Regions from separate parts of the Duganella sp. LjRoot269 genome, predicted to be linked through region 3. Evidence: predicted binding sites of a transcription regulator. Region 3 holds the regulator's gene; each other region holds the start of a gene.
The links. Region 3 encodes sigma-54, which starts transcription at its own class of promoters, with help from an activator protein. Its sites were predicted from a motif close to TGGCANGNAANCTGCTTT; they were not measured.
Positions count from the first base shown of each region.

Region 1 (9,614 bases), 5.9 Mb from region 3:
TGAATCAATCACTCGGCGTCCCCAGATGAATAAATTGCTATGGATGCATTGCCTGGTTCGGGCTGTGGAGACCGGCAGCTTTTCGGCCGTGGCGCGCGAATTGGGCATCGGCCAGCCCAATGTCAGTCGCCACATCGGGTCGCTGGAGCGCATGCTGGGCACCAGGCTATTGAACCGGTCGACTCGCCAGCTGACCGTCACACCCGACGGTCAGCGCTATTACGAATTGGCCCGGCAGGCGATGGATGTCATCAATCAGGCGGAGTCCGAGGCGCGTGGACAGCAAAATCCGCATGGACTGCTGAGGGTGGCGTGCGCCCCCACCCTGGCGGTGGAACAGATCGTCGATTCACTGCCGGAATTCATGGCCAGGTTTCCGGATGTAGAGGTGGAATTCAGGCTCAGCGACAGCTTCGCCGATCTCATCGCCGAGGGAGTGGATGTGGCGATACGCGGTGGCGCGCTGAAAGACAGCGCGCTGCGGGCACGGCGGGTTGGAACCTCGGAGCGCGTCTGCATCGCCGGTGCCGCTTATCTGGAGCAGCATGGCGTTCCGAGCCAGCCCGCCGATTTGCTGCAACATCAATGCATCATCTATACCCTGCTCGCTGAAGAAGGACGGGGCTGGGCATTCACGAACGGCGAGGTGCACGTGACGGGCCGCCTCAAGCTCAACAGCCTGGAGGGGGTGCGCCGCGCGGCGCTGGCGAACATGGGCATAGGCTATTTGCCGGCGTGGATGGTCGCCCATGAGCTTCGCAGCGGCAAGCTTCAACTTGTCCTGGGCGATCATGCAAAGAAATCGCCGGTCAATGCGGTGTATTCCGCTGACCGGCTACTGCCACTGCGCGCGACGGTCTTCATCGACTTCATCGCCGCCTTGTTCGCCGCCACGCCGGGACTGGACGGGCTGCCCTTGTCCAGGACGCCAGACTAAAGCACGCCGCGACCAAATCGCAACTGCTCGTCTTGTCTGATTGTTACCCTTCCATGGCAGGTATATAATTGATGTCACGGAAGTAATTATTTGACGCAGGTCTCACGAAAGAATTTGCATGAGCAGCACTCCTCCCGCAGGCGAAGCCAAGACTCAGGAATACGAATTCGAGCAGATGAACCTGCAGGTAGGCGGCAGGATACAGTTCATTACTCACCGTACCATCAAACCCATCCAGCACTTCTCCACGCTGATAGGATGGTCCAAAGACGAATACATGATCGTCAAGGTGCCGTTCGAGAATGGCGCACCGATCGCGCTCAACGATGGCGACAAGCTGACGATCCGGGTCTTTTCCGGCGTGAACGTGTGCTCTTTCTCCTGCGTCGTGCAGCGCGTGTTTCCCAGGCCGCTGTTTTATGTCCACCTGTCGTTCCCGGTATCGATCCAGGGCACCAGCCTGCGGGCGGCGATGCGGGTCAAGGTCGATATCCCGGCGCAGGTGACGACGCCGGTCGGCACCACCTCGGTATTCCTGGTCAACCTGAGCGTTTCCGGCGCATTGATCGAGTCGGCCAAGAGGCTGTCGGAAGACGACGCCGAGGTCGGCCTGTCGTTCTACCTGATCGCCCAGCCCGGCAACCGGCAGGTGCGCATCAATCCGCAGGCGACGATACGCAATATCAACATGGTCAAGCCGGCCACCGGCGGCAAACCCGACGTGTTCACTTACGGCGTGCAATTCATCGACCTGGACCCGGTCCACTACACGATGCTGCAAAACCTGACCTACGAAGCGCTGATCGCCGACCGCCAGAAGATCGTCTGATGCGTTTTGCAGGGACGAAAAAAAACCGGCCGAGGCCGGTTTTCTACATCTAAATCAGCTTAGATGTTGTTCTTCGTGATGGCGGTCTTCGCGGCCGTGTTGGTCACCGTGGTGGTGGCCTTCCAGGTCAGGTTGGTGGCGCCAGCTGCGATGGTCGGGGTGTAGATTACGGTCAGGCCATCGACGCCGGTACCCAAGCCGGTACCCAGGGTCAGGGTGATCACGCCGGCAGCGACGGTTGCGCTGGCGACTTCCTTGGTCGGGGTAAAGACCGGAATGCCAGGCTTGGTATCGGAGCAGTCGGTCAGGATGCCGCCAGCTTCCTGGGCGCAAACGGCCACAGCGGTTTTCAGCGAATCGGCAGCGCCCTGGGCGTTGGCGATCTTGGCTTTCACGGTGTAATCGCTATACGCTGGAATCGCCACGGCGGCCAGGATGCCGATAATGGCGACCACGATCATCAGTTCGATCAGGGTAAAGCCGGCTTGTGCTTGTTTCTTCATCATTTTCATGGATTTCATTTTCTACTCCTGAGGGTGGGCGCTACGTTTTTTTGTGTACTTTCCTATGAGCAAGTGGCGTGCCAAGGCATTTCAGCCACCAAAAGGAACGAAATCATAAAAAATACGCCACTTTTTGTCAGTTTCCATGACGCAATTTGTCAGTCGCGCAATCGATTGACAAATTTTGTCAGTCGCCCACAAAAAAACCCGGCCGCAGCCGGGTTCTCTATGCATCTAAATCAGCTTAGATGTTGTTCTTCTCGATGGCGGTCTTCGCAGCCGTGTTGGTCACGGTGGTGGTGGCCTTCCAGGTCAAGTTGGTTGCGCCAGCTGCAACGGTTGGGGTGTAGATGATGGTCAGGCCATCGACGCCGGTGCCCAGACCGGTACCCAGGGTCAGGGTGATCACGCCGGCAGCGACGGTTGCGCTGGCAACTTCCTTGGTCGGTGTGAAGGCTGGGATGCCTGGCTTGGTATCGGAGCAGTCGGTCAGGATGCCGCCGGCTTCCTGGGCGCAAACGGCCACAGCGGTTTTCAGCGAATCGGCAGCGCCCTGGGCGTTGGCGATCTTGGCCTTGACGGTATAGTCGCTGTACGCCGGGATCGCCACGGCGGCCAAAATACCGATAATGGCAACCACGATCATCAGTTCGATCAGCGTAAAGCCAGCCTGAGCTTGTTTCTTCATCATCTGCATGGATTTCATTTTTGACTCCCGGGTGTGTTGAACATCAAAATTTTGTAGAGCACCTAGCTATGTGCAATTGATGTGCCAGCCCTTTTTGCGATGGAATCCGGCTGAAACCGCCTGAAACTGCCGTTTTTTGTCGGTCCGACTGCCCTTTTTTGTCAGCCGGTACGCCGCAATTTGTCAGCTCAGCCCGCAACTGACAAATTTGGTCAGCCGATGCGGAAGGCCATTTGTGTTCCGCTGAGGTCGATCAAGTCGCCCGGGTGCAATCGTTGCGCCGCCTGCTTGCCCAGGGCGACGCCATTCACCAGCGGCGCCACGTCGCCTTCCGTGTGGACGATCGAATACGCATCCGGCTGACGATGGATCACCACCACCTGCACGCCGGCGCGGCCGAGCGTGGTCTGCGGCTTGGTCAGCGCCACCTGCTTGCCGGCGTTGCTGCCATTTAATACTTCGATTTGCGCCAGCAACGGTGCCGCCGCAGCCATCGGCCGCACGCCGTCAGCCACGAACTCGACGTGGAACTTGGCCATCTTGATCACATCCTGGTGCTGCAGGAAATGCTTGCCGATGCGGTGGCCGTTGACGAAGGTGCCGTTGGTGCTGTGCAGGTCCTCGAGGAAGGAATCGTCGAGGATGGTGACGATGACCGCGTGTTCGCCGCTGACGGCCGGATGCGTCAGCACGATGTCGTTGCGCGGGTGACGGCCGATGGTCATCCGCTCCTTGCTCAGTTGTACTTGCTGTTCCACCTGCCCATCCCGCGAGATGATGATCTTCGCCAATCTGGTCTCCAAAAGAAAAAGCCCCGTGTGGCCTTGCGACGATCTTGAGCGTCGCATGCGCACATGGGGCTTTTTTATTCCACATTCAAGCTGGCTGTTATTACAGCATGGCTTTCAGCAGACGCGCCATTTCGGACGGGTTCTTGGTGACGGTGATGCCGCAAGCTTCCATGATTTCCAGTTTGGCTTGTGCGGTGTCGGCACCGCCGGAGATCAGCGCGCCGGCGTGGCCCATGCGCTTGCCCGGAGGAGCGGTAACGCCGGCGATGAAGCCGACCACTGGTTTCTTCATGTTGTCTTTGATCCAGTAAGCCGCGTTCGCTTCGTCCGGGCCGCCGATTTCGCCGATCATGATGACCGCGTCGGTGTCAGGATCGTCGTTGAACATCTTCATGACGTCGATGTGCTTCAGACCGTTGATCGGGTCGCCGCCGATGCCGACTGCCGACGATTGGCCCAGGCCCAGTGCGGTCAGCTGACCGACTGCTTCATAGGTCAGGGTACCCGAACGCGAGACCACGCCGATGCGGCCCTTGCGGTGGATGTGGCCTGGCATGATGCCGATCTTGATTTCGTCAGGGGTGATCAGGCCTGGGCAGTTAGGGCCCAGCAGCAGGGTCTTCGAGCCGGCTTTGGCCATGCGGTCCTTCAGGGCCATCATGTCGCGGACTGGAATGCCTTCGGTGATGCAGATGGCCAGATCCATTTCAGCTTCGACAGCTTCCCAGATCGCGGCGGCCGCGCCTGCAGGCGGTACGTAGATCACCGACACGTTTGCGCCGGTTTCTTTTTTCGCTTCGGTCACGTTGGCGAAAATAGGAATGCCTTCGAAGTCTTCGCCGGCTTTCTTAGGATTCACGCCTGCCACGAAAGCAGCTTTGCCGTTCGCGTAGTCGCGGCACATGCGGGTGTGGAATTGACCGGTCTTGCCGGTAATACCTTGGGTAACGACTTTGGTATCTTTATTGATCAGAATGGACATGTTGATTCCTTAATTAAGCTTGACCGGCAGCGGCTGCTACAACGCTCTTCGCTGCATCTTCCATGGTGTCGGCTGCGATGATAGGCAGACCGGAATCGGCCAGCATCTTCTTGCCCAGGTCTTCGTTGGTGCCCTTCATGCGCACCACCAGAGGCACCTTCAGCGAAACGGCTTTCGATGCGGTGATCACGCCTTCGGCGATGACGTCGCAACGCATGATGCCGCCGAAGATGTTGACCAGGATGGCTTTCAGGCCTGGGTTTTTCAGCATGATCTTGAACGCTTCGGTCACTTTCTCGGCCGTTGCGCCGCCGCCCACGTCCAGGAAGTTGGCCGGCTCGCCGCCGAACAGCTTGATGGTGTCCATGGTGGCCATGGCCAGGCCGGCGCCGTTCACCAGGCAGCCGATGTTACCGTCCAGCGAGATGTAGGCCAGGTCGAATTTCGATGCTTCGACTTCGGCTGGATCTTCTTCGTCCAGGTCGCGGTAAGCCAGGATTTCCGGCTGGCGGAACAGCGAGTTGGCGTCGAAGTTGAACTTGGCGTCCAGTGCGATGACCTTGCCCGAACCGGTCAGGATCAGCGGGTTGATTTCGGCCAGCGACGAATCGGTTTCCCAGTAGGCTTTGTACAGGCCTTGCAGGTTGGTGACCGCGTCGGCGATCGAACCTTCCGGCACACCGATCTTGGCGGCGATGCTGGCGGCTTCAGCGTCGGTCAGGCCGACGGATGGGTCGATGGCGATCGAGTGCAGCAGTTCTGGGTGGGACTCGGCAACTTCTTCGATGTCCATGCCGCCTTCGGAGGAAGCCATCAGGACGACGCGCTGCGATACGCGGTCGGTCACCATCGACACGTACAGTTCTTTCTTGATGTCCGCGCCTTCTTCGATCAGCAGGCGGCGTACTTTCTGGCCTTCAGGGCCGGTCTGGTGCGTGACCAGCTGCATGCCCATGATTTGCTCGGCGTATTCTTTGACTTGCTCCAGCGACTTGGCTACCTTCACGCCGCCGCCTTTACCACGGCCACCGGCGTGGATTTGTGCTTTTACAACCCAGACCGGGCCGCCCAAGGTTTCAGCAGCTTTGACTGCTTCTTCCACGGACATGCACGGAATACCGCGCGGAACCGTCACTCCGTATTTTCGGAGGATTTCTTTGCCTTGATACTCATGGATTTTCATGCTGGCTTCCCTTCTGATGCTGATGTGTAAAAATCGGTTGATAGTGCGAAATGTGTGTATCTAGTAAGCAGAGATTGCTACGCGCCACCTGGTGCTGCTTTGACCACCCAGCGCGGGTAAAACTGCGCCACTGCTCCGCCGTCGGTGCGCAGGGCATGGCATTTGTCGAGTTGAAAAGGCTTGTGGCGCGGCACGCCGTTATCTTCGGTAGCCGCGTCGTTGGTCGACCAGACATCGTTGGCAAACGCCTGCACCGCGGCCGTCGGCAGGATCTGCGCCAGTTCGGTCAAGTGGGTGCAGCCGGAAATGCCGGCCAGGCGTTGCTTGAGCTCGTGGCGGAAACCCTTCATCAGGTTCAGGCCGACGAGCTGTTGTTTGTAATCGGGAGCAATGGTGTCGCAGTGGCCGGGATACGGAACGGCATCGGATGCGGCTTCGGCATCGACGATGGTCAGTTGCAGATCGACGGTCAAACGCAGGTGCAGGTCATGCAGGGGGGTGCCGCCAGCGCGTGGGCCCGAGGCCAGCACGGTGTCGTGCACTTTGATATCGGTGATATGGGCGTCAAGATCCCACAGGCCGTCATCGCGTGCGTACGCTTGGACGGCAATTGCGCGCGTGTGCCGGAGCGCACGTCGGGTAACTGGGGTTGACAGGGACATAAGACCGATGCCGCTCTCGCGACAGAAATTTAGTAAGCAGCCATGTGCTGAAACGCACGTGTCCGCAGCTTCTACGGACAACTACCGCACCTGCGGCGCTGCAAAAACCCCAAAAGTGTAGCACATCAAGACCGCCAGTTGCGCCAGAACATATGTTTTGACCACAAAAATGGGCGTTTCGAGGTTGTTTTTACAAGAAATTCATCAATCGTATTTCAGTCATGGAAACATTGTATGGTGCGTTGCGGCAGCCGTTCAGTCAGCCGCTCAGTCGCGCTTAATCATCCTCCGGCGCGCCTTTTAACGCGGCCTGGACGGCGCGCTGGGAAAATCCGCGCTGCAGCAGGAAGCGCATCTGCTTGTTGCGTTCCTGCGGATCGGCGGCCACGGTGCCGAACTTGCGGCTCCACACTTCCTGGCAGCGCTCGGCCTCGCCTTCGGCCAGGCCGGCCTTCAGTTCCTGCAACTCCTCGCCCTTGATGCCGTGGCTTTGCAGCTCGGCGACAATGCGGCTGTTGCCGAAGCGCGCGGAGCGGCGGTGGATCAGCGCTTCGGAAAACCGCTCCTGCGACAGCCAGTTGTTCTTTTCCAGCAAGTCGAGCAGGGCTTCGATGTCGTCGCCCTCTTCCGCGTAGCGCGACAGCTTGCGGCCCAGTTCCAGCCGGCTGTGTTCGCGCATCGACAGGAATCGCAGTGCGCGTGCCTTCAGGCTCAGTTGCGGTGCTGCCATAAAACCCTCTGCACAATGAGAAAACCACCGGCTGAATAAACAGCGCGGTGGTCAATCCGTCGCTCCCGCGCAGGCGGGAGCCTATAGAACGCATGCTCAGCATGGATCCCCGCTTTCGCGAGGATGACGGCTATTTTACGCCGCGTCGGCTTTGTCGGCTTTGTCCGCTTTGTCGGCCTTATCGGCTTTGTCGACGGACTTCAGCTTGACGACGGTGTCGGCTTTATCGGTATTCAGCGGCGGCAGTGCGCGCACGCCCAGCGATTCGCGGACCTTGTTTTCGATTTCCCATGCCAGCTCAGGACGCTCTTGCAGGAAGATGCGGGCGTTGTCCTTGCCCTGGCCGACGCGCTCGCCGTTGTAGCTGTACCAGGAACCGGACTTCTCGACGATCTTCGCTTCCACACCCAGATCAAGAATTTCGCCTTCGCGCGAGGTGCCTGCGCCATACAGGATGTCGAAGTGCGCTTCCTTGAACGGCGGCGCGATCTTGTTCTTGACGACCTTGACCTTGGTTTCGTTGCCGATCACCTCGTCACCCGACTTGATCGAGCCGGTGCGGCGGATGTCCAGGCGCACGGAGGCGTAGAACTTCAGCGCGTTGCCGCCGGTGGTGGTCTCCGGGCTGCCGAACATGACGCCGATCTTCATGCGGATCTGGTTGATGAAGATGACCAGGGTGTTGGTGCGGTTGATCGAACCGGTCAGCTTGCGCAGCGCCTGCGACATCAGACGGGCTTGCAGGCCCGGCAGCGAATCGCCCATGTCGCCTTCGATCTCGGCGCGCGGCGTCAGCGCGGCGACGGAGTCGATCACCACCATGTCGACCGAACCGGAACGCACCAGCGCGTCGCAGATTTCCAGCGCCTGCTCGCCGGTGTCCGGCTGCGAGATCAGCAGTTCATGCAGGTTGACGCCCAATTTTTGCGCATAGCCGACGTCCAGCGCGTGTTCCGCGTCGATGAAGGCGCAGGTGCCGCCCAGTTTTTGCATTTCCGCGATGGTTTGCAGGGTCAGCGTGGTCTTACCCGACGATTCCGGACCGTAGATTTCCACCACGCGGCCGCGCGGCAGGCCGCCGACGCCCAGGGCGATGTCCAGGCCGAGCGAGCCGGTCGACACCACTTGCACCTCTTCCATCGGCGTACTGGCGTCCATGCGCATTACGGAGCCTTTGCCGAATTGCTTTTCAATCTGTGCCAGCGCGGCAGCCAGCGCCTTGGCCTTTTCAGATGCAGGTACAACAGCTTTTTTATCGTCCATAATGTTCTTTCAACCAGTGGGTGGGTGCAAATTCGTCGGTACAGGCAGTACTGTATAAAAAAACAGTGCTTAATGCAAGCACGATTTTTAAACAATTTTGAGTTCGCACAAAAACTCGCCACCTTGCGTGAAATGAAACACAATACAAGCTTCTGCAGCCGGAGTGTCTACCATGCGTATTTTACTTGCCGAGGACGATAGCGTACTGGCCGACGGCCTGACCCGGTCGCTGCGCCAATCCGGCTACGCCATCGATTGCGTGCGCAACGGCCAGGAGGCCGACACCGCCCTGTCGACCCAGGAATTCGATTTGCTGATACTGGACCTGGGCCTGCCCAAGCTGTCCGGCCTGGAGGTGCTGCGCCGCCTGCGCGCGCGCTCCTCGCTGCTGCCGGTGTTGATCCTGACCGCCGCCGACTCGATCGAGCAGCGCGTCAACGGCCTCGACCTGGGCGCCGACGACTACATGGCCAAGCCGTTCGCGCTGTCCGAGCTGGAGGCGCGGGTGCGGGCGCTGACCCGGCGCGGCGCCGGCGGCGGCGCCACCGTCATCAAGCACGGTCCGCTGTCCTACGACCAGGTCGGCCGCAGCGCCTACATCAACGAGCAGATGCTGGACCTGTCGGCGCGCGAGCTGGGCCTGCTGGAGATCCTGCTGGCGCGCACCGGCCGGCTGGTGTCCAAGGAACAGCTGGTCGACCATCTGTGCGAGTGGGGCGAGGAAGTCAGCAACAACGCCATCGAGGTCTATGTGCACCGCCTGCGCAAGAAGATCGAGGTGGGCGGCATCCGCATCGCCACCGTGCGCGGCCTGGGCTACTGCCTGGAAAAATACTCGGACGCCGCCCGCGCCAACAGCGAACTCGGCGACGCCGCCAAGTGATCCCGGCGACACAGCAGCAGGAACCCGGCCAGGCCGACGGCGAGGAATACCAGCCGCCGGCGGCCGAGGCCGACGAAGGCATCCAGCACTCGCTGTTCGGCGAGATCCTGGACTGGATGCTGGCGCCGCTGCTGCTGCTGTGGCCGATGAGCATCGCGATCAC
Region 1 covers NZ_CAXUSL020000001.1:6,876,445-6,886,058, forward strand. Annotated here, with positions in the region: gene ACSQ3S_RS30720 (LysR family transcriptional regulator) at 26-937, shown strand; gene ACSQ3S_RS30725 (flagellar brake protein) at 1,056-1,766, shown strand; gene ACSQ3S_RS30730 (pilin) at 1,826-2,287, opposite strand; gene ACSQ3S_RS30735 (pilin) at 2,514-2,975, opposite strand; gene ACSQ3S_RS30740 (FHA domain-containing protein) at 3,170-3,748, opposite strand; gene sucD (succinate--CoA ligase subunit alpha) at 3,849-4,730, opposite strand; gene sucC (ADP-forming succinate--CoA ligase subunit beta) at 4,744-5,913, opposite strand; gene ACSQ3S_RS30755 (DUF2889 domain-containing protein) at 5,991-6,575, opposite strand; gene recX (recombination regulator RecX) at 6,853-7,305, opposite strand; gene recA (recombinase RecA) at 7,441-8,568, opposite strand; gene ACSQ3S_RS30770 (response regulator) at 8,741-9,451, shown strand; gene ACSQ3S_RS30775 (sensor histidine kinase) at 9,448-9,614, shown strand, end outside.
Region 1: ACSQ3S_RS30735 (pilin) is a predicted target of sigma-54. The motif match lies at 3,027-3,044, and genes of this name have one in related genera.

Region 2 (9,614 bases), 130 kb from region 3:
AGAACCTGGCGATGGCGCTGTCGGTGGAGGTGGCCGAGCTGGCCGAGCACTTCCAGTGGCTGCAGACCGGCGCCGACGCCGAACTGGACGACGCCAAACGCACAGGCATCCGCCACGAGCTGGCGGACGTGCTGCTGTACCTGGTGCAGCTGGCCGACAAGACCGGCGTCGACCTGCGCGCCGCCGCGCTGGAAAAGATGGCGCTCAACGCGGCCAAGTACCCGGCCGCGCAGGTGCGCGGCGACGCCCGCAAATACACCGAATACTAAGTTCCAGCCAGGTTCTGGCGCGGCGCCATCCCCAGCGCCTTGCGGATCTCCGCCGACACGATGGCCCACGACGGCGACGTCGCCGCCACCTCGTCGTAGTGGCTGCCGCCCGGCAGCAGTACCACTTCCGCCGCGTCGCCGGCCGCCCGCGCGCGGCGCGCGTAGTCGTGGCCCGCCCGCGGCGGCGAGACGGTATCGAACTCGCCGTGGATCAGCACCGTGCGCACGCCCGACGGCAGCATCTCCATCGGCGAGGTGTCGGCAAAGACGTCGGGCCGCGCGGCGCTCGGCGTGCCGGCCAGCTGCACCATGTCGCGGTCGCAGCTGGTCTTGATCAGCCGTTCCTCGTTGCGCAGGTCGGCCAGGCCGCCCAGGCTGATCACCACCGGCACCGGCAGCGGATCGGCCACGTACAGCGGGCTGGCGCGCGGCAGGCGCGCGCGCGACGCCGCCCATTGCGCCAGGTGGCCGCCGGCCGAATGGCCGACCAGCGCCACCCGCCGCAGGTCAAGCCGGTGCGCCGGCGCCACCGCGCGCAGGCGGTCCATCGCCGTGGCGACGTCGTGATACATGCCCGGATAGCCGCCGCCCGCTTCGTCGAAGCGGCGGTATTCGACGTTCCATACCGCGATGCCCTGCCTGATCAAATCGCCGGCCATGTTGCGCATCTGCGTGATGCCGCCGAACTCCCTGGTCCAGCAGCCGCCGTGGATGATCACCGCGACCGGGAACGGGCCGTCGCCGGCCGGCTGGAACAGCTCCGCAAACTGCGACGGCGCCGCGCCGTAGGCCACGTGCAGGCTGGGTGCGGGGCCGGTCAGCGCCAGGTAGTCCTGCAGGGTCATCGGCGCCGCCGAGGCCGCGCCCACGCCGCCGGCGACGGCCGCCGCCATCAGGCTCCCGCCCATTTTTTTCAGCATATTTTGTGCTCTCCCATGAAGCTGGTCGAACCAGACCGGCCAGAGACGAATGCTACACGCAAAGACCGGATCAAGACAAACGCCGAAAAAAAAGGCCATCCCGCAGGATGGCCTTGGCGCCGGGCCGCTACAGGCTTAGAACTTGTAGTTGGCGCGGGCGTAGTAGTAGCCGCCGTTGATGCCGAACGGCGAGAACGAAGGCAGTATCGTCACCGCCGCGTTGTCGCCGGCCGCGCGCTGGTCGGCCAGCAGCGCCGGGTTCACGCCGTTCGGATACTGGTTGAACAGGTTGTTGGCGCCGACCGCCAGCGACCATGCGGGACTGATCTTGTAACCCACTTCCAGGTCGGTGATGGCCCTGGCCGAGATCTCGGTCTTGTGATAGACCGAGCCGTCCTCGCTGCCGTACTCCGACGACTTGCCGTAGATCGCCTCGCGCAGGTTGACGGTCCAGTTGCCGATCTTCCACAGCGCGCCCAGGTTGACGCGCACTTTGGGCGACGCGGTTTCCAGGTCCGAGATCGCGGTCTTGTCGAGCAGCGTCTGCGGCAGCAGCTGGGTCGGCGCCTGGTTGATCTTGGTCACCTCAACCTTGTTGTAGTTGGCCGCGATGCTCCAGTCCACCTTGCCGGCGGTGCCGTAGTTCTCGTTCAGCGTGGTGACGAATTCGAAGCCGCGGCTGCGGGTGTCGACCGCGTTGGAGAAGATGTTGATGCCGGTCTGGCTGACGGCGCTGTCGAGCACATTGCCGTTGGCCTTGATCGCCGCCACCACGGCCGGCGAATTGGTGCCGCCGCCCGAGCCGTACAGCGCGCCGGAGCCGACGATGCGGTCGCGGATCTTGATCTGGTAGGCGTCGAAGGTGATGGCCAGGTTGCTGGCCGGGTTCAGCACCAGGCCCAGGCTGAAGTTGGTCGAACGCTCGGGCTTCAGGCCGTCCACGCCGACCAGCTTGGCGCCGGCCGAATTCGGCGCCAGCTGCACGAAGGCGGTGGTCGGACCGACGTTGGTGGCCGAGTAGTATTCCTCGGCCAGGGTCGGCGCGCGGAAGCCGTTGGAGAAGGTGCCGCGCACCGCCGCCGCCGGCGTGATGTCGTAGCGGGTGGTCAGCTTGCCGACCTTGGCGTTGCCGAAGTCGCTGAAGTGCTCGTAGCGCGCGGCGAAGTCCAGCGTCAGGTCGGTGATCGGGTTGCCGGCCAGGTCGATGTAGGCCGCCTCGTTGGTGCGGCGGTGGCTGCCGGCGTCGGTCAGCGAGAAGCCCGGATACGACTGCGAGCCTTCCTTGTAGCGCGAGGCAGGGTCGCCCGCTTCGATCTCGTACTTGTCGATGCGGTGCTCGATACCGCCGGCCACGTTCAGCGGCTTGGCCCAGCCGACGTTGAACTCGCGGCTGGCTTCGAGGGTCGTGGTCAGCTGGCTGGCGATGAAGGCGCCGGCGCTGAACACGGTCGGCGAGGCGCCGGTGTCGTTGAACAGCGAGACGTTGCCCGAGTCGGCCACGCCGATCTTGCTGGTGTCCTTGCCGTAGGTAGTGCTCAGGTCCATATTCCAGCCGCCGACCAGGCCCTTGATGCCGGCCGTCAGCGCGTAGTCGTCCTGCTTCATGGTTTCCTTCGGCGAGAAGCCGGTCGGATAGATCTTGGGCAGGCGGTTCGGCAGGCGGTAGTTCTCGTAGGCGCGCGCTTCCTTGCGGCCGTAGGTGGCGATCGCGTACAGCTGGCTGTCAGGCGTGAGGTCGTAGCCGAAGTTCGCCGCCAGCACGTTCAGGTGGTATTGCGCGTCGCCCGAGATGTGGTTGACGTGCGGGTAGCCCGGCTCCTGGAACATGCCCGGGTAGGCCGCCATGTTGGCCGGATTGACGACGCGCGGGTCGATGCCGCCACGGTCGCTGTAGCCGTGGTATTTCGATTCGGCGGTCAGGCTCAGGAAGGCGTCCTTGAACGGCTCGACGCCGACGTTGGCCGAGGCGTCGCCGGTACGGCCGCCGCCGTCGACGTAGCCGCCGCCGGTGGCGCTGGCGGTGCCGCCGTGGTTGTTCGACTTCAGGATGATGTTGATCACGCCGGCGATGGCGTCGGAGCCGTACTGGGCGGCCGCGCCGTCCTGCAGCACCTCGATGTGGTCGATCGCCGATACCGGAATGTAGTTCAGGTCGGCCGCTGCGCCGCCCTGGTATGGTCCGCCCAGCACGGCCAGGTTGGCGGTGCCGTGGCGGCGTTTGCCGTTGATCAGCACCAGCGTGTTGTTCGGGCTCAGGCCGCGCAGGCGGGCCGACAAGGTCAGGTTGGCGGTGTCGCCGCCGAAGGCTTGCGCCGTGAACGACGGCAGGTTCTGCGCCAGCGCCTGGATCAGGTCCGGCTGGCCGGTGCGCTGCAGCGAGGCGGCATCGAGTACCTGGATCGGCGAGGCGCTGTTCTCCACCTTGATGCCGCTGGAACGGGTGCCGGTGACGATCACCGCGCCGGCCGAGGTGGCGTTGGCGGCATCGGCCGGGACGGCAGCATCATCGGCGGCGGCGTTGGCGGCGAACGCGGCGCCGAACGACAGGGTGGACAGCACGGCTGCGACGCCGATCTTGAGTGTGGCCTTATGCATATTTAATCCCCATTGAATAAAAAAGAAAGTAAGACCTGTATCCCCGGATGACCTGGATATCCGGTTATTTTTTGGCGGCGACCACTTCGATCTCGACCAGCCAGCCCGGGTTGCTCAGCGCCGCCACCTGCACCACGGCGCGCGCCGGCAGGTTGGGCTGGTTGGCCTGGGCGCCGAAATACTGCGTGTACGCTTCCATGAAGCCCTTGGTGTCGGCCTTGCCGCCCTTGGCCGGATCGCCGACCAGGAACACGCTCATCTTCACCACGTCGGACATCTCCAGCTTCATGCCCTCGAGGACTTCCTTGATCTTCTTGAGCACCGACTCCGACTGGGTCTTGGTGTCGCCGAAGGCGGCCAGCGAATCCGGGGCGGCGCTCTTGTCGACGATGGCCGGCACCTGGCCGCTGACGAAGTGGATGGTGGCGGTCGACGGCACGCTGACGGCCAGCGCGATCGGGAAATCGGAGCCGGGGATCTTGTGGCGCACGATGTCGGCGGCGGCTTTGGGCGCGGCCTTCGGCGCGGCGCCGGCGCCGGTGGACAACAGGCCCAACGCGGCCGGGATCAACAGGGTTGCGAGTGCTTTTTTCATGTGGTGTGCTCTTTCAGTGTTTGTTGGATACCTGACCGTTGCTGAACGGCTCGACCTGCAGCGTGGCGCGCAGCGCCGCCACTTCCGCCTCGGTCAGCGGGCCCGCCTTGTTGCCCCAGCCGCTGCGCACGAAGCTCAGGACGGTGGCGATGTCGGCGTCGCTCAGGCTGTCGCTGAAATCGGGCATGCCGCCCCGCCCTTTCAGCAGCACGGTGGCGACGTCGGTGCTTTTCCCCTGCACGAACTTGTTCCCCGCCAGCGCCGGGAAGGCGCCGGGTATGCCCTTGCCGGTGGCCTGGTGGCAGGCCGCGCAGTTTTTCAGGAACAGCGCCTTGCCGTCCGCAGCGCCCGCGTCCTGCGCGCGCGACGGCGCCGTGGCGGCCGCCGCCAGCAGCGCCACGACGGCCATCGCGGCCTTGATCAGCACTTCCTTCATGCGCTGGCCCTTTCATGGATCTTGGCGATCTGCTGCCACGCCGATTCGATGGCGCCGGCCTGCCAGCCGGTCAGATAGCTCAGGTGTTCGCCGGCCAGCAGCACGCGGCCCTCGCCTTCGAGCAGCGTCGGATAGGCGGCGGCGCGGGTCTTCTCGGTCCATTCGGCCCAGCCACCCAGGTTGTACTGCACGCGGTGCCAGGCCACCGAGAACGAAGTCTCGAAGCTGTCGGTGTACTGCGGGAAGATCTTCTGTCCGGCCGCCAGCGCGAACGCGGCGCGCTCCTTCGGTGACAGCGCGCTGATCTCGATCGCCTGCGTCTGGTACTGGTAGTAACCGAGCAGCACGCCCTTCTTCTTCTGGAAGCCGTAGGACGGCATCGAGATCGTGTTGATGCCTTTCAGGTCGGTCAGCACGTGGCCGCCGTAGATATGCTCGTCCTCCTCCCAGAAGCGGCGCTTCATCTGCAGGCCGATCTTGCCGACCGGCGCGTAGGCCACCGTGGCCACGGCCTTCTTGAACTTGTCCGAGAAGTCGGTGTCGATCTGGCGCAGCACCGACAGCGGCATCGCGCACAGGCAGTAATCGGCGCTGATGCTGGCGACCTTGCCGGTGCCGGTGTCCTTGAAGGTGACGGTGACGCCCTTGTCGTTCTGGCGGATGGTCTGCACTTCCGACTTGTAGCGGATGTTCTTGCCGACGCGCTTTTCAAACGCCTTGGCGATGGAGTCCATGCCGCCGACCGGCTGGAACATGGTGTTCTGCATCGGGAAGTCCTGCACCGCGCTGTAGACGTTGCCCAGCTTGGACGCCAGCAGGTCCTTGAAGCCCAGCGGATCGGACAGCGTGCCCGGGCCGGGCGAAGTGCCGGCGCCCGGATTGACGGCGAAGCCGCGGCCGGTGCGGCCCTTGTACTGCAGGTCGGCGCCGGCCAGCTGGCCTTCGTGCGCCAGGTAGTCCAGCAGCAGGCGCTTGTCGTCGGCCGTCAGTTCCTGGTCCAGCTGGTTGTTCTTGACCGACTTGGCCAGCAGCTCGGAGACGTGGCCGCGCATGTCGGCCTTGATCTCCTTGATGCGCATGCGCTTGCCGGCGAAGGGGCCGGCGTTTTCCGAGTAGACGAAGGAATGGTCGTTATCGTTGACCATCACCTCCAGCGGCACCTCGAACAGGCGCGTGTAGTGCAGCGTGGACTGGTGGTGCAGCGGGATGCGCCATGGGCCGTGGTTGATGTAGTGGCCGTCGTCGAATTCGCAGGTTTGTTTTTCGCCACCGAGCTCGGTCAGGCTGAAGCCCTTGCGCGCGGTCTGGCAACGGCCGCCGGCGAAGGCGCGCGCCTCGAGGATCTGGCACTGGTAGCCCAGCTTGCCCAGCTCGAAGGCGGCGGTCATGCCGGCCAGGCCGGCGCCCAGTATCAGCACCTTCTTGCCTTTGCCGCTGCCGCTCAGCTCCGGCGGCGCGGACGCCGTCGAGCCTATGCCCATGCCCCATGCGTTCATGGTATTGAGCAGCAATCCCGTGCCGCCGACCGCCGCGGCGCGATATAGGAAATCCCTTCGCGTGAATGAACTAAACGATTTAAACGGTTTTACTGTTTTACTGTCCATCTGCTTCCTCACCAGTCTGCTGAAAGATCCTTGGGCGACTTGCGTCCCCATAGTTCCTGTCTAGCAAGTGGCGTGCCACGAAGTCACAACAAAATAAACAGTGTTCGTAACCACGGGAAGCCTTATGGCATAAGGCTCGGCGACATCAAACAATGTTTGTTCGGCGATGGCGAAAACATTGTTCTTTGCTCCAACGGGGCGCTTCCGGCGACAAACTTTATTTGTGCCGCATGGACTTTATTTTCGGTGTGGCGGTCGCGCGCGCCAAGCGCGGCGCGGGCCGGTTGGAAACGGCTCCACCCTGCCGCACCAGCAAGTGGCACGCACCGGCATGTCGCAAAGTGGTCTGCACGGCGCTGGATCGCGCCGTTGGCTATCAAGCTATGGAATCAGTTAGCGAAGCTGGCGAAAGCCTGCGTAGTGGTACGTAGCGGCGTGTTGGCCGAGGTGGCGGGATTGGCGACGGTGCGTGGCAGGCGGGCGATTTCCGCCGCCGACAGCTGCTGGTGCGCGGCGCTGCCGTCGGCCAGGTGGCAGGCGTGGAACTGCATCGGCGCGTTCGGGTCCAGCAAATAAACCATGTCCATGTTGGACGGATCGTAGGCGACGCGCACGCTCCACTGCCCGCGCAGGCGCGCGCGCTCGAACCAGCGTTCGTTGATGGCGCGGGCGCAGGTGTAAATACTATCGAACAGATGGATGCCGTCGCCGGCGACGTCGGCTTGCGCCACCGGCATCAGGCTGCAGCGTATCAGGTGCTCGGGATAGGTCCGCAGGCTGCCGCCGCGATGGGCCACGCCCCAGTCCCACAGCTGGCGCGGCGTGGCGCCGCCGGCATGCGCCAGTTGCTGCCGGTTGTTGTAGTACAGGATGCAGTCGACCACGATGCGGGTGAACTGCTGCAGGTCGAGCACGCCGTCCAGGCGGCACGGCAGTCCGTCGGCGTGCGGCGCCACCAGGCGGAAGCGCTTTTCCAGCACGGCCTTCCAGTCGTCCGGGCCGTGGTCGACGGTCACGCAGCGCAGGTTGAAGTTGTTCAGCAGCGCATCGCGCTCGGCGTCGCCGGTCAGCGCGCTGTTGGCGAACAGCGTCTCGGGCAGGTGGCGGCATGGCCACTGCGCCGCCTCGATGCGGCGGCCCAGCTGCTGGCTGTAGCGCTGCTTGTCGGCGCCGCAGTTGGCCAGCGCCAGCATCGCGTGCTGCCAGTTGGCCTGGCCCATGCCGATGTAGACGCCGGTGACCATGCGGCTGTATGAGTCGAGCGCCAGGTAGACCAGCGGCCGGCCGATGGCCTGGTGGCGGTCGGCGCGCGAGACCAGTTGCACCTCGGCGCGCACCGCATCGAGGTAGAAGCCGGCACCGGGACGGCCGCCGGCCGGCAGCGAGGCGAAGCGCGCGGACGCGGCATCGGGAACATTTGCGGCGGCGACGGCGGTTGCGGTGGCGGCGGTGTTGGCGGTTGCGGCGGCGTTGCGGCGCACCACTTCGGGCGGGCGGTCGTCGTCGTGATCGAGCCAGTAGTTGAACTGGCCGAAGGTCGGCAGCACGGCGTCCTGGCTGCCCGCCACCGTCAGCACGCGGCCGCTGTCGGCGTCGATATGGCGCTCGATGAAGAAGTCGGCCAGCATCTGCTGGTAGGCGCCCAGCCGCGAGAACTTGTCGTGGCCGGCCGCGTAATGCGCGGTGGCGACGCGGAAGGTGCGGCGGATTTCCTCGTCGGCGTTCAGGCCCGGGCCCGCGTCGGCGCCGCTCTTGCGCGGGCGCCCCCGCTTGACGCCGGCCGAAGCCTGGCGCACCTTGCCGCGCCCGCCGGAGTTGCCGTAGTCGGGCAGCAGCGCGTTGGGCGTCTGCCCGCGCTGCCAGTAGCGGCGCAGGTAGCGGTAGATGGTCGGGTGCGACACGCCGTGCGCCTCGGTGGCCTGGGCGATCAGCTGGCCGCGCTGGCGTGCCTCGTAGATGCCCGGCTCCAGCGCCACCAGCGGTTCGACGATCGCCCACGCGCGGGCGCGCAGTTGCAGGTGTTTGGCCGGCAGCAGCTCCTGGCTGACGACCATCAGGTAAGGGTCGGCCGGCAACACGCTGGCGTGGCCGGCACGAATGTCGGCATGCAGCACCGACAGCTGGATCAACTCGACGTCGGCCGAGCGGGCCGCCACGTCAAATACATAGGCGTGGCTTTGCTCGGGAGCGATCCACAGGATGCGGACGGTGCGCGGAGACGGATGCGTGTACTGCAGCAGGTCGTTCCGCAACAGCATCAGCGGTCCTTGTCAGAGAAGGAGGCAACGTTAAACGGCCGCGTATCGATGAAGATCGAATGCAGGCCGACCTGGTCTTGCTCGCGCAAGACTTGCGGCTTGATGGCGTCGACAAAAGTAGTCCACAATTTCCTGAATTGAGTCATTTCAATACTCCCATGCTAAACGACGTGTCTCAGGTGGAGGCATCTCAAGGGATGCCTTTTATAACGATTGGGCTATCAGCCATGCAATAAGCGGGCCAGGCATGCCGGCGCGGCGGCGGCGCTATGGGAGCGCGGTGGACAGGCCGTGAGCGGATTGGTGTACGAGCAATATTTAAGGCTCGCCAAGCTTTGTTTTGGTGCAACGCAGCACCGTGCTCGTGCACTGCGCGGACGTGAAAACGGGGCCTTGCGGCCCCGTCGTGTTTAGTATTTCTTGCCGGCTGGCTTGGACTTGAACTTGTCCTTCTGCCCCGGCGCCGGCTTCTTCGGCGGCGTGGACTTGCCCGACTCGGGCGGCATGCGCTCGGCATGGCTGATCTTCAGCTGCGCGCCGCCGACCCACACCTTGCCCAGGTGCTTGAACAGCTCGGGCGGCATGCCGTCCGGCAGTTCCAGCATGCTGTAGGTGTCGAAGATCTCGATGCGGCCGATGTGCTTGGCTTCCAGGCCCGCCTCGTTGGCGATGGCGCCGACGATGTTGGACGGCGTGGCCGCATGGTTGCTGCCCACTTCGATGCGGAAGGCGCTCATCGGCAAGGCGATCTTGCCCGGCTTTTCCTTTTTCTTCTTTGGCGCGGCCTCGTCCAGCTCGGCGCTGTCGACGCGGGCGGCCTTGGCCAGCGGCGAAGGGGCCGGCGCCGCCGGGGCGGCGGATGCGGCGGGCGCGGCCGACGGGGCGCTCCGGACCGGGGCCGGACGGGCCGCCGGAGCCGGGGCCGGCGCCGCGGCGC
Region 2 covers NZ_CAXUSL020000001.1:1,092,429-1,102,042, reverse strand. Annotated here, with positions in the region: gene ACSQ3S_RS04790 (nucleotide pyrophosphohydrolase) at 1-269, shown strand, start outside; gene ACSQ3S_RS04785 (alpha/beta hydrolase family protein) at 266-1,189, opposite strand; gene ACSQ3S_RS04780 (TonB-dependent receptor plug domain-containing protein) at 1,325-3,784, opposite strand; gene ACSQ3S_RS04775 (RidA family protein) at 3,849-4,379, opposite strand; gene ACSQ3S_RS04770 (c-type cytochrome) at 4,393-4,815, opposite strand; gene ACSQ3S_RS04765 (flavin monoamine oxidase family protein) at 4,812-6,419, opposite strand; gene ACSQ3S_RS04760 (Mu transposase C-terminal domain-containing protein) at 6,809-8,677, opposite strand; gene ACSQ3S_RS04755 (hypothetical protein) at 8,677-8,823, opposite strand; gene ACSQ3S_RS04750 (DEAD/DEAH box helicase) at 9,088-9,614, opposite strand, start outside.
Region 2: ACSQ3S_RS04765 (flavin monoamine oxidase family protein) is a predicted target of sigma-54. The motif match lies at 6,480-6,497, and genes of this name have one in related genera.

Region 3 (9,614 bases):
GGGCCTGGAGCTGATTTCGCGCTCGCACGGCCTGGTGGCCGACGATGCGGTGGAGTTCTCGCGCATCGCGCCGAACATGATCGAGGGCCGCTGCCCCGCCCTGCTGCAGAACCTGCTGGAAGTGCGCGGGCTGGGCCTGCTGGACATCAAGGCCATCTTCGGCGAGACCGCCGTGCGCCGCAAGATGCGCCTGAAGCTGATCGTGCACCTGGTGCGGCGCGGCGCGGCCGACGAGGAAGTGGAGCGCCTGCCGTTCCAGTTCCCGACCGAGGACGTGCTGGGCCTGCCGATCCGCAAGGTGGTGATCCCGGTGGCGGCCGGCCGCAACATCGCGGTGCTACTGGAGGCCGCCGTGCGCAATACCATCCTGCAATTGCGCGGCATCGACACGCTGCAGGAATTCATGGAACGGCAACGCCAAGCAATGAGCGGAGATTGAAATGCAGCAAAGATTGAATGTTGCTAAGGAGTTGCGCCATGCATGGCGCAACCGTTCCGCAGGCGCGGAGCTGCGCTCCACGAATTCCCCGCTCCACCAACGCCAAGCCATGAGCGGAGACTGAGCATGCGCATCGTACTCATCACCGGCATTTCGGGCTCCGGCAAATCCGTCGCCCTCAACGTCCTGGAAGACACGGGACACTATTGCGTCGACAACCTGCCGCCCGCCCTGCTGTCCCACCTGGTGACCACGCTGGCAGAGGAAGGCCTGCAGGCGCTGGCCGTGGCCGTCGACGCCCGCAGCGCCGAGTCGCTGGCTTCGCTGCCGGCCGACGTCAAGCGGCTGCGCGAGGAAGGCCACGACGTCAAGGTCATGTTCCTGACCGCCAACACGCACTCGCTGGTGGCGCGGTTTTCGGAAACGCGGCGTAGCCATCCGCTGTCGCACGAACTGCGGCCGGGACAGAACCCCGCCGCGCGCCGCACGCTGATCGAATGCATCCTGGAAGAGCGCGAGCGGCTGTCGCATATCGAGCAGCTGGGTCACGTGATCGACACGTCGGAACTGAGCGCCAACAAGCTGCGCACCTGGGTCAAGGACCTGGTGGCGGCGGAACGCGCGCCGTTGACGCTGTTCTTCGAATCGTTCGCCTTCAAGCTGGGCGTACCGATGGACGCGGATTTCGTGTTCGACGTGCGGGCGCTGCCGAATCCCTATTACGACCTGACGCTGCGCCCGCTGACGGGACGCGACGCGCCGGTGATCGAGTTCCTCGACGCGCAGCCGAGCGCGCTGGAAATGATGAGCGACATCCGCGCCTTCGTGGAAAAGTGGCTGCCGTCCTTCAAGACCGACAACCGCAGCTACCTGACGGTGGCGCTGGGCTGCACCGGCGGCCAGCACCGCTCGGTCTACATGGCGGAAAAACTGGCCGCCTACTTCCACGCCACGGAGCGCGTGGTGCTGCGCCACCGCGAGCAGTAACAAACCAGGGCCAGCAAAAATATCATCGGCTCCAGTGCACCACTTCGATGGTGTGGCCGTCGGGGTCCTTGATCATGGTGCCGAAATACCGGTCGTTGATGTCGGGCCGCAGGCCCGGCTCGCGCAGCGCCATCGCGCCCAGGCTCATGGCGGCATGGAAGAATTCCCGCGCGGCCTGCCGGCTCGGTGCGGACACCGCCAGGTGCGCGCGGTCGCCGGCCAGCACGCCGTCGCCGCTGGACGGATACAGGCAGAAACTCCACGCGCCGTCGGCGCCGTAGATCACTTGCGTGGCGTCCTGGTGCTGCAAGCTGTAGCCCAGCGGGTTGAAGCAGGCGGTGTAAAAGGCGGTCGCGCGCGCGAGCTCGCGCGTGCCGATGGAAACGTGGTCGATCATGATGGCATTCCTGTGTAGATGGAAGGCACATCTTACCGAGCGGCCGTGAGACAAAATCGCATTCTTGCCCCTTGCGGTGCACGAATTATTCAATTTTCACAGCGGCACCTTGGTCTCGAACTTGGCGCAGTTCATGGCCAGCAAGCTCTTGTAGTTGCTGACGTTGTTGTTCGACGTGAAAACGCGCCGCGTGAACGCCTGGAACGATTCCATCGACGCCGCCGTGACCACCAGCATGAAGTCGAATTCGCCGGCCACTTCGTAGCAGGCCATGACGTCGGACTCTTCGCGCATCAGCGACTCGAACATCTTCAGCAGCGCGGTATTTTGCTGCTCCAGCTGCACCGTGACAAACGCCGTCAGCGGACGGCCGACCCGCACGCGGTCGACCAGCGCCACATCCTTGACCAGGACGCCGCTGGCGCGCAGCTGGGCGATGCGGCGCTGGCAGGTGGCGGCGGAGGCGTGTACCAGCTCGGCAAGACGGCGCAGCGGTATCGTCGCGTCGTCCTGCAACAGGTTCAGTATCTGGATGTCGATACGGTCCAGTTGGACGGACATCGGCGCCTAGTCCAGGTGGCGCAGCGGGTGCGCGTAATCCGGCCACACAGGCTGGAAGAAGCGCTGCACCATTTCTTCGGTTACTTCTTCGAGCGACGACGGCTTCCACTGCGGCGCGTTGTCCTTGTCGATGACGAGGGCGCGCACGCCTTCGATCACTTCGCCGTCCTCGAAGTTGTGGCGCACCAGCGTGCGTTCCATGCGCAGGCAGTCGGCCACGCTTGAAGCGGCGCCGCGCTTCAGCAGCTCGTGCGTGACGCACATCATCAGCGGCGAACGGGTAACCATGATCTCCAGCGTTTTCTGCGCGAAGGCGCTGTCGTCCGTCTTGAGCGAGGCGACGATGGCCGGCACCGAGCCGGCGCCGAAGTGGCGGTCGATGGCGGCGCGCTCGGCCTCCAGCTTGCCCTCGGCCGGCCTGTAGGGGGCGGCGAAGGCGGCGATCGCCTCCGGCAGTTCCGCGCCCGCGGTCGACTCCAGGATCGCCTCCAGCACCTCCATGTCGGCCACGGCCGCGTAGTGGTCGGCCAGGCCGGCGTACAGCGCGTCGGCCGCGCCTATCGTCACGCCGGTCAGGCCGAGATAGTAGCCCAGCTTGCCCGGCGCGCGCGGCAGGAAGTAACTGCCGCCCACGTCAGGGAACAGGCCGATGTTCACTTCCGGCATCGCCATCCGCGTGCGCTCGGTGACGATGCGCACGCGGCAGTCCGGGCCGCCCTGCGAGACGCCCATGCCGCCGCCCATGACCACGCCGTCCATCAGCGCGATGTAGGGCTTGGGATAAAAATGAATCAGGTGGTTGAGCGCGTATTCCTCGCTGAAGAAATCCTCCAGCAGCGCGCTGCCGCCCTGCGGCGAGCCACGGCCGACGTCGTAGAAGAAGCGGATGTCGCCGCCGGCGCAGAACGCCTTTTCGCTGCTGCTGCGGATGACCACGGCGGCCACCGAAGTGTCGTCGCGCCATGCCAGCAGCGCCTGCGTGATGTCGCGCACCATCGCCAGCGACAGCGAGTTCAGGGCCTTGGGCCGGTCCAGCGTGATGGTGCCGGTGCCGTTGCCGACGCTGGTGTGGACGTATTCGCTCATGAGTAAAAAGGGCTGAAGGAAAAGCCCTATTCTACTGCGACTTCGGCGCCGCCAGATGTTCGAGCGGATTGGGCAGATTGAGGTCGCCGCCCAGGCGCGGCTGCCATTGCTTCTTCGCCGGCACCTCCTGCGGCTTGCCTTCGTGGCGGCCGTAGATGGTGGTCACGTCGAGCACGCCGACGCGCTCCTGCTCGAAGCCGGTGGCCTTGGCGATGCCCGACGGATCTGCCGACGCCGCAACGGTGAACTTGACGATCTGGTCCAGCTTGGGATCATGCAGGTCCAGGATCGATGCGATCATCACCAACGGCACGGTGGCGTACACCTGGTAGTGCAGCGCCTTGGCCGCGCGCTCCATCTCGGCCGGCAGCGAACCGTCGGCCGCCATCTGCCCCATCGCGTGGTCGAACACCTTGCGGCCCCAGCCCAGGTAGCGCTGGTCGCCCGTCACGCCGCCGACCGCGGTGACGGCCAGGCCTTCCCAGTAGTAGTGGTTGTTGCGGCCGCCCTTCTTCGCATCGGAGTGCGCCATCGTGGCGTCGGCCAGCGTCTTGAGCCAGCCTTCGATGGCCTGCTGCTGCGCGGCGCCGGCGGCCGGCTTCAGGCGCGCATAGCTGAGCGCCATGCCGCCCAGCGTCCACTTGCGCACGTAGTAGGCCTGCTCGCTGGACAGCTTGCCCAGCATGGCCTTCTGCCCGGCCCAGCTGGCCAGCCAGGTCAGCGCGCAGGCGCCGTCGGCCGCGTTGGCCTTGGGGTCGAGCTGGTAGGCGGTGGCGCCCTTCGCCACCTCGGCCAGGAAGTCTTCGATCGGCTTGGTGTTGGCGATGTTGCGCGCCCGTAGCACCGGATCGATGACGGAATGGTGCGCGTCCGAGTAGTAGCTGTTGGCGTCGATGTCGATGCGGGCCGGCGGCGGGGCTTCGCACGCCAGCGCCGCGCCGGTGGCGAGCAGGCCAAGCAATGACGTGCTGGCAATCAGGTGAGATTTCATGGGAGGGCTCATCAAGTTAAACGTTTAACTATCTTACCTCAAAAAAGGGCGCCGATGCGCCCTTAGTCGAGTGGTGCCGGGGCCGTTGTTATAGGGCGGCGGCAGCGGGTTCGTAGCTATCCGGGAGATGCTTGATCGCATCGTGGCCGTGCTCTTGGACCTTGGCTTTGTATTTCATGACCTGCCGATCCAGCTTGTCGATCAGCGTATCGATGGCGGCGTACAGGTCCTGGGACAGGCTTTCCACGTAGACGGTTTTACCCGACATGCGCAGGTTGATTTCAGCCTTCTGGCGTTTCTCTTTCTCTTTAAGGTTATCTACAGTCAGAATGACAGCAATATCAATCACTTGATCAAAGTGGCGTGTGACGCGTTCGAGCTTGTTCTGCACGTATTCACGGATGGCCGAGGTCACTTCGAGATGATGTCCACTGATGGTGAGATTCATACACACTCCTAAAGATGATGTCGCTTCTTACGGTTAGTGCGTGGCCCATTACTACCGGGCGCGCAGGAACCAAGTAACTACAAAGACTTGCGGAGACTGACTGGCGGGATTTTCAACGCTTCGCGATATTTGGCAACAGTTCGTCGCGCAATCACCATGCCTTGTTCTCCCAGCATGTCCGCAATCTTACTGTCGGATAAAGGATTTTTCGGGTCTTCTGCTCCTGTCAATTGCACGATGAGTGCGCGTATCGCCGTCGAACTTGCTTCCCCTCCCGCTTCGGTGGCGACATGGCTACCAAAGAAATATTTCAACTCAAACATGCCGTGCGGGGTCAGCATGTATTTTTGAGTTGTTACCCGAGAAATAGTACTCTCGTGTAAACCCAGTGTATCAGCAATTTCGCGAAGCACAAGGGGGCGCATGGCAACCGCGCCGTGCGAGAAAAAGTTCTTTTGTCTTTCTACTATCGCCTGGGCGACGCGCAGGATGGTGTCGAAACGCTGGCGCATATTCTTGATCAGCCACTTGGCTTCCTGCAGCTGCGCGCCCATCGCGCCCTCGCCTTTTCCCTGCTTGAGCAGGTTGGCGTACATGGCGTTGACGCGCAGGCGCGGCATGACGTCGTTGTTCAGGCTGACCTGCCAGCCGGTGCGCGATTTCTTGACGATGACGTCCGGCACCACGTAGTCGGACACGTCCGACGCGAACGCCGAACCGGGGTGCGGATTGCACTGGCGGATCACGGTCTGCGCCTCGCGCAAATCCTCGTCGTCGCACAGCAGCGCTTTTTTCAGCTTGTTGAAATCGCGCTGGGCAAACCACGTCAGATGGTTTTCCACGATGGCCAGCGCCATGCGCCGCGTCACCATCGGCACGCCCGGCAAGCGCTTGATTTGCAGCGCCAGGCACTCGGAGGCGTTGCGCGCGCCCACGCCCATCGGATCAAAGCTCTGCAGCAGCGACAAGGCGGTCTGCAGTTCGTCGATGTCCAGTTCCAGCTCCTCCGGCAGGCGGGCGTGGATGTCCTCCAGCGATTCCTCCAGGTAGCCGTTTTCGTCGAGCGCGTCGATGATCAGCTCGACCAGCGCGCGGTCGCGCATTTCCAGCACCGTCACGCGCATCTGTTCCATCAGGTGCTCGCGCAGCGTGCAGTGGTTGGCTTCGAGCTGCGGGCGCGCGTCCTCGTCGTCGGGCGCCTTGCTGCGGCCGGCGTCGCTCCAGTCGACGTCGGCGTCGCTGCTGGTGCTTTCGGTGTCGGCGGCAGGGCCGTCGTAGTTGTCGGCGTCGGCGGCCGGCGCTTCCTGCGCGTTGGGCGGGCCTTCCGGCGGCGCGTCGCCGACCGGGGCCTGCTGGCTGATGGCGCCGTCCGACAGCAGCCGCAGCGAGCGGTCCAGCGGGTCGTCGAGACGCTCCAGCAGCGGGTTATCGGTCAGCAGCTGTTCGAGTTCCTGGTGCAGCTCCAGCGTGGACAACTGCAGCAGCCGGATCGACTGCTGCAGCTGAGGTGTCAGCGCGAGGTGCTGCGACGTGCGCAGTTGCAATGACTGTTTCATGGGGTAAGGCTACATCCTGAAGTGTTCACCCAGGTACACGCGACGCACCGACTCATTGGCGATGATGTCGTCTGGCCGGCCTGAAGCCAATACCGTGCCCTGGTTGATGATATACGCGCGGTCGCAGATGCCCAGCGTCTCGCGCACATTGTGATCGGTAATGAGGACGCCGATGCCGCGTTCCTTGAGGAAGCGCACGATGCGCTGGATCTCAATGACGGCGATCGGGTCGACCCCGGCGAATGGTTCGTCGAGCAGCACGAAGCGCGGATTGGTGGCCAGCGCGCGCGCGATCTCGACCCGGCGGCGTTCGCCGCCCGACAGCGACAGCGCCTGGTTTTCGCGCAACTTTTCGATCTGCAAATCGGCCAGCAGGGTATTGAGCCGTTCATCAATTGCAGCCTTGGATAAAGGCTTGCCGTCCACTTTCTGGATTTCGAGGACGGCGCGGATATTTTCTTCCACGGTCAGCTTGCGGAACACCGACGCCTCCTGCGGCAGGTAGGACAGCCCCAGCGACGCGCGGCGGTGGATCGGCAGGCTGGAGATGTCGGTGCCGCTGATGTCGATGGTGCCGGCGTCCGACGGCACCAGGCCGACGATCATGTAGAACGAGGTGGTCTTGCCGGCGCCGTTGGGGCCCAGCAGGCCGACCACTTCGCCGCACTCGACCTGCAGCGAAACGTCGTGCACGACCTGGCGCTTGCCGTAAGTCTTTTGCAGGCCTTTGACGATCAGGGTGCTACCGCAGGATGGTTCCATTTATTTCCCCGGCGTAGGCGTGGTGGCGGAGGCGGCGGGAGCCGAGGCTGCAGGCGGACGGATCGTCGGCTGGATCACCATGGTGCCGCGGCCTGCACCCGGTTTGCTGACGCCAGAGACGTTGTTCTTGACATCGAAATGTTCGGTGCGGCTGTCATAGGAAATGAATTCGCTGTCGACTTCACTGGCCAGGCGACCGCCCTCCAGTTGGCGTACCTTGGCCTTGGCGAACAGCTTTACCAGGTCGGTCTTGTCGCTGTACTCGATGCGTTCGGCTTCGCCCTCAATCCACTGGTCGCCAGCGCCGTCGCGCTTCTGGCGGAAGGTGGACAGCGTGCCAGGCGTGCTGGTCAGCACGACAAAGTTATAGCCTTCCGGATCGGTCGTCACGACCGCCTTTGGCGATTTCATCAGCAAGGTGCCGCGGGTCAGCACGACGTTGCCGATCAGCGTCTTGATTTGCTTGACGTCGTCGATCTGCAGATCGTCGTAATCGATCTTGGTCGGTTTGTTGGCGTCGGCTTTTTCCGCATGGGCCGCGCCAGCCGCCATCAGCAGCATCGCGGCCGTCAGGATCAGTTTTTTCATCATCATTCCATTCTTCATCATTGGTTCTTTCAATGGCCGCGCGGCGGCACGGTCAGTTGCCCGCGTCCGCCCAGTTGCACCTGGCGGGTGGCGTTGTTGGCCTTCATGCCGACGCCGTTGGCCGTCGCGTTGCCCATTTCCAGCGCGACCGGCGCCGTGGTTTCCATTCTTTCCTCGTCCGGGAACACGGTCAGCGCCGGGGTCGTCATGCGCATCGCCTGCGCTTGCGGCGTGGCCGGGCGCACGACGTCCACATTACCATTGAGCTGGACCCGCGTATTGCCCTGGTCGACATGCGCGGTATCGGCATGGATATTCATCGGCGGCTGGTTGCCCGCCAGGCTGTGCACGTAAGGCTTGTCGATGTCGGAAGCGTCGTCGACCGGACGGTGGGTCAGCTTGTCGCCGGAAATGATGTAGGCCGGCTGGCCCGCCTTGTTCATGCGTACGAGGCTGAAGCGGTCGATGATGTAGTCCGGCTCGTTGCGGTGCTGGTCGGCCTGTGCTTCCTGGCCGGCCTGATTGACCACCTGCACCAGCCAGAAGCTGCCGACGGCGACAAACACGCCGACGACCATGATGACGGTCAGCTGCCAGCGGTGGGCTGTTCTTTTACGCATGACTGATCCCCGTCAAACCAGGAACTGCGCCATCACGCGCTCGTAGCTGCCCTGCGCGTGCAGCAGCAGTTCGCACACTTCGCGCACGGCGCCGCGGCCGCCGGCGGCGACGGTGGTGTGGTGCGCGCGCTCGAGCACTTCGGCGCGGCCGTTCGGCACGGCGACGGCGAAACCGACGCGCGTCAAGATCGGCAGGTCGACCACGTCGTCGCCGATGAAGCCGACCTGCTCGGCGGTGAGGCCGGTCTTTTCCAGCAGCGCGTTGAACGGCGTCAGCTTGTCGTGGCCGCCCTGGTGCAGGTGGGCGATGCCGAGGTCGGCGGCGCGCTTGATCACCTGCGGCGACGTGCGCGCGCTGATGATGGCGGTCTGCACGCCGGCTTCCTGCAGCAGCTTGATGCCCAGGCCGTCGTGCACGTTGAAGGTCTTCAGCGCCTCGCCCTCGGCACCGTAGTGCAGGCTGCCGTCGGTCAGCACGCCGTCGACGTCGAAGATCATCAGCTTGACGCGGGCGGCCCGTTCGACATACGTGAATTCAGTCATCAGATCACCTTGGCGCGGGTCAGGTCGTGGATGTGCAGCGCGCCGACCAGCTTGCCGTCGGCGTCGGTCACCAGCATCTGGTTGATGCGGTACTGCTCCATCACGGCGACCGCGTCGACGGCCAGTTTTTCCGGCGAGATCGAGCGCGGGTTGGCGTGCATCACGTCGCGGATGATGACCTTGCTGAAGTCCTGGACCTTCTCGATCATGCGGCGCAGATCGCCGTCGGTGAACACGCCGACCGGCTTGCCGTCGGCGTCGACGATGGCGGTCATGCCCATGCCCTTCTGCGTGATTTCCAGCAGCGCGTCGGTCAGCTTGACGTCGGCGGTCACCTGCGGCACGGCGTCGCCGCTGCGCATGACGTCGCGCACGTGGGTCAGCAGGCGGCGGCCCAGCGCGCCGCCCGGGTGCGAGCGGGCGAAATCCTCTTCCTTGAAGCCGCGCAGGTCCAGCAGCGCGACGGCGATGGCGTCGCCTAGCGCCAAGGTGACGGTGGTCGACGTGGTCGGCGCCAGGTTCATCGGGCAGGCTTCCTTGGCCACGGCCACGTTCAGGTGGACGTCGGCGATGTCGGCCAGGCTGGAGCCCGGCTTGCCGGTCATCGCGATGACCTTGCTGCCCATGCGCTTGACC
Region 3 covers NZ_CAXUSL020000001.1:964,328-973,941, reverse strand. Annotated here, with positions in the region: gene hprK (HPr(Ser) kinase/phosphatase) at 1-439, shown strand, start outside; gene rapZ (RNase adapter RapZ) at 566-1,426, shown strand; gene ACSQ3S_RS04245 (VOC family protein) at 1,449-1,823, opposite strand; gene ACSQ3S_RS04240 (Lrp/AsnC family transcriptional regulator) at 1,920-2,384, opposite strand; gene ACSQ3S_RS04235 (enoyl-CoA hydratase/isomerase family protein) at 2,391-3,470, opposite strand; gene ACSQ3S_RS04230 (alginate lyase family protein) at 3,502-4,461, opposite strand; gene hpf (ribosome hibernation-promoting factor, HPF/YfiA family) at 4,550-4,909, opposite strand; gene ACSQ3S_RS04220 (RNA polymerase factor sigma-54) at 4,987-6,465, opposite strand; gene lptB (LPS export ABC transporter ATP-binding protein) at 6,475-7,227, opposite strand; gene lptA (lipopolysaccharide transport periplasmic protein LptA) at 7,228-7,821, opposite strand; gene lptC (LPS export ABC transporter periplasmic protein LptC) at 7,845-8,435, opposite strand; gene ACSQ3S_RS04200 (KdsC family phosphatase) at 8,448-8,978, opposite strand; gene ACSQ3S_RS04195 (KpsF/GutQ family sugar-phosphate isomerase) at 8,978-9,614, opposite strand, start outside.